Regions from separate parts of the Yimella sp. RIT 621 genome, predicted to be linked through region 1. Evidence: predicted binding sites of a transcription regulator. Region 1 holds the regulator's gene; the other holds the start of a gene.

Region 1 (3,408 bases):
TCGTCGCCTGTTCGAGCTGCGGCCTGGTGACCGGCCCCGTCGGTCGAGCTGAGATCGCGTTCGGCGCGCAACAGGGCGATGGCTGCCTCGAAGTCGTCGAGATCGTCGAACGCCTGGTAGACGGACGCGAACCGCAGGTAGGCCACCTCGTCGAGCGTGCGCAGCGGGCCGAGAATCGCCAGTCCCACGTCGTGCGCGTCGATCTCGGCCGCGCCGCCGGAGCGGATGCTCTCCTCCACCTCCTGCGCCAGCAGGGCGAGCTGGTCCTCGGACACCGGCCGGCCCTGGCAGGCCTTGCGGACGCCCACGAGCACCTTCTGCCGGGAGAACGGTTCGCTGGCGCCGGACCGCTTGACCACCGTGAGGCCGGCGGTCTCCATGGTGGAGAACCGCTTGCCGCACGACGGGCACTGGCGACGCCGTTTGATGGAGGTGCCGTCATCACTGCTGCGGCTGTCGACGACCCGGGAGTCGTCGTGTCGGCAGAACGGGCAGTGCATGGTCACCTCCTGGTGATGATCCGGGTCGGTTCGGCTCGCAAGGGCATAGGAATGCCCGGGCCACGAGGCCTTGATCGGCCCGATTGGGGATGTTCTTGTGGATAACCGGTGAAGAAGCCCGTCATTCCTGTTGAGATCCTGGGGACCTACATGTGGACAACTTACATCGGTGTAACTACTAGATGTAGGGATGTTATTCCGCTTCGACCCCAAGATGCAAGGTGGGGATCGGAAAGTCTCTCCGCCGATCCGGCACGTTCACCAAACGTGCTGGTCACGGCGCCGAGGCGTTCGCGAACTGGTCGCGAGGCCCCGTGACACACCCGCGCCCCGTTCCCGACGATCGGGAGACGGGGCGCGCCATGGGAGCGAAGTCGTCGTCAGCGAGGAGCCGTCAACGACTGGCCCGGGTGGACATGCAGAGTATTGAGGTCGTTCGCGAGCTGAAGGCGCACGACCGCTTCGGCGACCGGCAACTGCGGGTAGGCCTGGTGCGCAACCTCGGACAGCGTCTGCCCCGGCTGCACCACCAACTGCGTCGCCGACGGCGAGGAGGCGAAGGCCCGCCCGGCACCCCAGCCCGCCGCGATCAGGGTGGTGAGCACGAGCGCGGCGAGCACGCGACGGCCGCGCATGGTGAGCCGAACCTCGTCCCGGCCGAGTCGCGCGACCGGCTGGTTCGACGGCACGAGGGTCAGGTGACGCCGGCGCTGCGGTGTGCGGACCACACGCGGCTGATCCCAGCGAGCAACTGCACTCATGATGTTCTCCGTCCCTGGCGCGAGGCGCCGGATCAAGTTCTCCTTCGCACACGTGTGCGATAGAACGTCTGTACGATGTATAGCACGGCTGTTCGAATGATGCGAGACACGCCTCGTACAAATGTTTGAAAACTGTGTCCGAGCCGCATAGCCTCTTTCCATGCTCCGCAGCCTGGCACCGACCACCGACAACCTCCTTCGAAAGAGCGCTGCACGGCTCGCCGACAGCAGCTTCATCGGTCGTCCAGGACGCATCACCCGGGGCATGAAGGGCCGTACCGATCGACCCGCCCGCACCACCTCACCGACGGCATGACGAAGGACGCAGACGAAATGGCCAAGATCCACCAGCTGCCCGACGACGAGGGCGGCGTAGCGCTGACCACCCGCCAGCGCAAGGTCCTCGAAGTGATCCGCAACTCCGTCGACCGGCGCGGCTACCCGCCGAGCATGCGGGAGATCGGTGAGGCCGTCGGCCTGACCAGCCCGAGTTCGGTGGCCCACCAACTGTCGATGCTCGAGCGCAAGGGTTATCTGCGCCGTGACCCCAACCGTCCCCGCGCGATCGAGGTCATCTCCCCCGATCACCAGCAGGACAAGCGGGGCGTGCGTGGCGGTTCCAGCGTCACCTCGAGCGACGAGTCCACCATCGACGAGACCGGCGCCGGCGACCAGCGTCCGGCAGCCTCCTACGTGCCCGTCGTCGGACGCATCGCGGCCGGCGGGCCGATCCTGGCCGAAGAGGTCGTCGAGGACGTCTTCCCGTTGCCCAAGCAGATCGTCGGTGAGGGCGACCTGTTCCTGCTCAAGGTGGTCGGTGACTCGATGGTCGACGCCGCAATCTGCGACGGCGACTGGGTCGTCGTGCGCCAGCAGCCGACCGCGACCAACGGCGACATCGTCGCCGCGATGCTCGACAACGAAGCCACCGTCAAGACGTTCAAGCGTCGCGACGGCAAGGTCTGGCTGATGCCGCACAACCCGGCGTACGACCCGATCGACGGTGACCACGCGGTGATCCTCGGCAAGGTCACGGCCGTCCTGCGGCGGGTCTGATCACCGGCGTCGATCGCCGCTCGCGTCCCGGTCGACGTCACCCAGTACGTCCCACACCGCCTCCTGCAGCACCTCGCTCAGGGGGCGGTGTACGTGTCTGGTGGCCAGATGTTCCGCTCGCGACCAACCGGTGTTGACCAGCACGATCGGGATGTCGCGCTCGGCAGCACGCCGCGCGAAACGGAAGCCGGACATCACACCGAGCGAGGATCCGACCACCAGCAGCGACTTTGCCCGCTCGAGACGGTTGAAGCAATGGGCGACCAGATCCTTGGGTACCGATTCGCCGAACATCACGACGTCCGGCTTCAGCAGGTCGCTGCCACAGGTCGGGCACACCACCAGTTCGATGTCATGGATCAGCGAGGGGTCGATGTCGACGTCGCCATCCGGGCGCAGCGGCAGGTCGCGCGCCCTCTCGGCGTCCTGCGCGAACACCGGATTGCGCGTGGCGAACTGCTGCTGGATCCACTCTCGGTCGGCAAGCGCCCGGCAGTTCAGGCAGACGGCTCGCCCGAGGTTGCCGTGCAACTCGATGACATCGCGGGACCCTGCCTGCTGGGCCAGGCCGTCGACGTTCTGGGTGATCGTCGTCTCGAACAGGCCCGCCTTCTCCAGCGCGGCGAGGTGACGGTGCGCTTCGTTGGGCCGCGCCGTCCGGAACCTCTCCCATCCGACATAGGACCGGCTCCAATAGCGTTGCCGCGCAGCGACTCCGGCCCGGAACTCGCTCACCGTCATGGGCTCCACACGGCGTACCCCGTCCGGTCCGCGGTAATCGGGCAGCCCGGATTCGGTGGACAGCCCGGCCCCGGTCATGACCAACACGTCGCCCTCGCGGAGCAGGTGTGCCAGGTGGCTGCGGTCGTCCATCGGACCTTCGTTCTCCATGGGTCGGGTCTGTTCCGAGTTCGAGGCCGCGGCTCATCGAGAGCCGGCGGGCGCATCGGTTCGTACGCTATCGGGGTGGGTCACGCTGGGTTGGCTCGCGGTGATGGGCGACAGCTGTCTCCACGGCCGGACGCGCGAACACGACCGAGGCCCCTTCGCCCCTGATCCTGCCGTTGTTGCTGGTGGTGGCGCACAGGGGC
Region 2 (3,408 bases), 230 kb from region 1:
AGCAGATCGAGAACCTCACCGGGCGCTCGCTGACGCAGCCGCGGGATCGGTTGATGCTGTCGCTGGCCATCATCGCCTTGCGCGCCGGAGGAGACGGGGAGAGCGCGCCGTCGTCCGTCGGCGCCTGACGCCCGTCCGGTCAATTAGGATGGCCGACGGCCTGTGGGCCGAAGCGAACGTACGAGTGTGTAGAGGGAGACATGAGCGGTCACTCCAAATGGGCGACGACCAAGCACAAGAAGGCTGCGATCGACGCCAAGCGGGGCAAGCTCTTCGCAAAGCTCATCAAGAACATCGAGGTGGCCGCGCGTCAGGGCGGCGGTGACCCCGCCGGTAACCCCACGCTGTACGACGCGATCCAGAAGGCCAAGAAGTCGTCGGTGCCCAACGACAACATCGACCGCGCCGTCAAGCGTGGTTCGGGCGCCGAGGCGGGCGCCGCCGAGTACATGAGCCTGATGTACGAGGGTTACGCACCCGGGGGAGTCGCGCTGCTCATCGAGTGCCTGACCGACAACAAGAACCGCGCCGTGGCTGAGGTGCGCACCGCGCTGCAGAAGAACGGCGGCTCGATGGCCGACTCCGGCTCGGTCGCCTTCCAGTTCCATCGCAAGGGTGTCGTCATCGTCCCGAAGGGCGACAACACCGAGGACGACCTGCTCGAGATCGTGCTCGACGCCGGCGCCGAGGAGATCAACGACCACGGCGAATCGTTCGAGATCGTCTCCGAGGCAAGCGATTTCGTTGCCGTGCGTGAGGCGCTGCAAGCGGCCGGTGTCGACTATGACTCCGCCGAGTCGTCCTGGCTGCCGACCGTCGAGGTGCCGCTCGACAAAGAAGGCGCCAAGAAGATGTTCCGCGTCATCGAGGCGCTCGAGGACTCCGACGACGTGCAGAACGTGTTCGCCAACGGTGACGTGTCGGACGAGGTGCTCGCCGAACTCGACGCCGAGGACTGATCCCGTTCCACCTCGAACTCGACCCGGCAGACTCGCTCCGCCGGGTCGAGTCGTTTCTTCCTCGATGATGGGTCGGTGCCCGGACTGCTGACCCTGAATCTCTCCAATCCGTCGCGCGTGAAGGCGCAGGCGCTCCTGCACTGGCTGTGGCCGCGCGCAGAAGACGTGTGGGTGCTGACCGAGATCGGCGGCGGCGAGGGGTCACGGTTGATCGAGGCCGTCTGCCGCCAGGCTGGGTACTCGGTCATGTCGTCGGCCGTGATCACACCGGACTCGGCTGCCGATACGACCACGCGTTCGTCACCGAAGGCTCCGTCGTCCGGCGATGCGACCGCGATCAGACACCGCGGATCGAGGGGCACACCGATCATGCGGCGCTCGTGCTCGATGTCGATGCACCCGGCTCATCCCAGTCCGGCGCGCCTGCGTGAATCGCCCCGCCGGTACGGGTTAACGTTCCTGGAACCGAACATTTGTGCGAGGAGTGGACTGTGCGTGTACTCGGCGTCGACCCGGGGCTGACCCGGTGCGGCATCGGAGTGGTCGACGGCGGCATCGGGCAACCGGTGCGGCTCGTGGGCGTCGGCGTGATCCGTACGCCCGTCGGCGACGACCCGGCCGAGCGACTGCTCACCCTGCAGACCGAACTCGACCAGTGGTTGTCCGACTACGAACCGGACGTGGTCGCGGTCGAGCGGGTCTTCGCCAAGGCGAACATCAAAGGGATCATGGGCACCGCGCAGGCGTCCGCCGTGCCGATGCTCGCCGCCGCGCGTCGCGGGTTGCCGTTGGTGATGCACACACCCAGTGAGGTGAAGGCGTCCGTCACCGGCAACGGCCGGGCCGACAAGGCCCAGGTCACTTCGATGGTGACCCGTATCCTGCGGCTCGAGGTCGCGCCCAAACCGGCGGACGCCGCGGACGCACTCGCTCTCGCGATCTGCCATGTCTGGCGCGGGGGTGCGCAGGCACGCATTGCGAACGCCGCTGCTGCACAACGAAACTCACGACCGAAAGAGGCTCCGTTGGTCCGGGCGTCAAACAGGTACGCGCGATGATTTCTTCCATCCGCGGCAGCGTGTTGAGTGCCGGTCTCGACAATGTCGTCGTCGAGGTCGGGGGAGTGGGCCTGCTCGTTCACACCACGCCCGCGCATGCAGCGTCAGCGCGCGTCGGCACCGAAGCGACCTTCTTCACCACGCTGGTCGTGCGCGAGGACTCCCTGACGTTGTACGGGTTCGGCGACGACTCCGAACGCAAGCTGTTCGAACTGGTCCAGACCGTCAGCGGCGTCGGTCCCCGGCTCGCACTGGCGATGCTCGCCGTGCACGCACCGGATGCCCTACGCGGGGCGATCGCCGGTGGGGATGTGCCCACGCTGATGAAGGTGCCCGGTATCGGCAAGAAGGGCGCCGAGCGCATCGTGCTGGAACTCAAGGACAAGGTCGGTGCCCTCACCGGCGGCGGATCTTCCTCGTTGCCGCAGCCGCAGGTGCCTGCCGCCGACGAGACGCAACAACAGGTCGTCGATGCGCTCGTCGGCCTCGGCTGGTCCACCAAACAGGCGCAGGACGCCGTCGCCAAGGTCACCAAGGCCGACGACGCCCCCACGGATGTCTCGCAACTGCTGCGAGTGACCCTTCGTAGCCTGGGCCGATGAGCGAGTACGACGACTCCTCCTACGAGGCCGGCGCCCGCATCGTCGACCCCGGCGTCGCACCCGATGAACGCCACTTCGAGGCGGCACTGCGTCCGAGGCGGTTGGCGGAGTTCCCCGGCCAGCCACGGGTCAGCGAGCAACTCGGACTCGTGCTCGCGGCGGCGAAGCGTCGCGGCACGACGCCCGACCACGTCCTGCTGTCCGGTCCGCCCGGCCTCGGCAAGACCAGCCTGGCGATGATCATCGCCGCCGAACTCGAGCAGCCGATCCGCATCACCAGCGGCCCCGCCATCCAGCACGCCGGTGACCTGGCGGCGATCCTGTCCTCGCTGGCCGAGGGCGAGGTGCTCTTCCTCGACGAGATCCACCGTATGGCCCGTGCGGCCGAGGAGATGTTGTACCTGGCGATGGAGGACTTCCGCGTCGATGTCATCGTCGGCAAGGGCCCTGGCGCAACGGCGATCCCGCTCGAACTGCCGCCGTTCACGGTGGTCGGTGCGACCACCCGGGCCGGTCTGCTGCCGGCCCCGTTGCGAGACCGCTTCGGCTTCACCGGACACCTGGACTTCTACACACCCGAGGATCTCGCGGCCATCCTGCACCGCAGTGCCGGTCTGCTCGGGGTCGACGCCACCCGGCAGGGCATCGCCGAGATCGCCGGACGCTCCCGCGGCACACCCCGTATCGCCAACCGGTTGCTGCGGCGGGTGCGCGACTATGCGCAGATCCATGGCAGCGAGGTCGTCGATCAACCGTCCGCCATGGCTGCGTTGAAGCTGTTCGACGTCG

Evidence for each region. The regulator LexA, encoded in region 1, represses DNA repair genes until DNA is damaged. The targets are predictions, from matches to a motif close to TCGAACANNTGTTCGA.
Region 2: ruvC (crossover junction endodeoxyribonuclease RuvC) is a predicted target of LexA. The motif match lies at 1,425-1,440, and genes of this name have one in related genera.

The regions. Positions count from the first base shown of each region.
Region 1 is NZ_SEIP01000001.1:344,268-347,675, forward strand. It holds gene nrdR (transcriptional regulator NrdR) at 1-500, opposite strand, end outside; gene EU513_RS01705 (LysM peptidoglycan-binding domain-containing protein) at 881-1,261, opposite strand; gene EU513_RS15660 (hypothetical protein) at 1,422-1,577, shown strand; gene lexA (transcriptional repressor LexA) at 1,574-2,317, shown strand; gene EU513_RS01715 (Sir2 family NAD-dependent protein deacetylase) at 2,318-3,208, opposite strand.
Region 2 is NZ_SEIP01000001.1:118,709-122,116, reverse strand. It holds gene EU513_RS00620 (CdaR family transcriptional regulator) at 1-128, shown strand, start outside; gene EU513_RS00615 (YebC/PmpR family DNA-binding transcriptional regulator) at 201-959, shown strand; gene ruvC (crossover junction endodeoxyribonuclease RuvC) at 1,451-2,017, shown strand; gene ruvA (Holliday junction branch migration protein RuvA) at 2,014-2,619, shown strand; gene ruvB (Holliday junction branch migration DNA helicase RuvB) at 2,616-3,408, shown strand, end outside.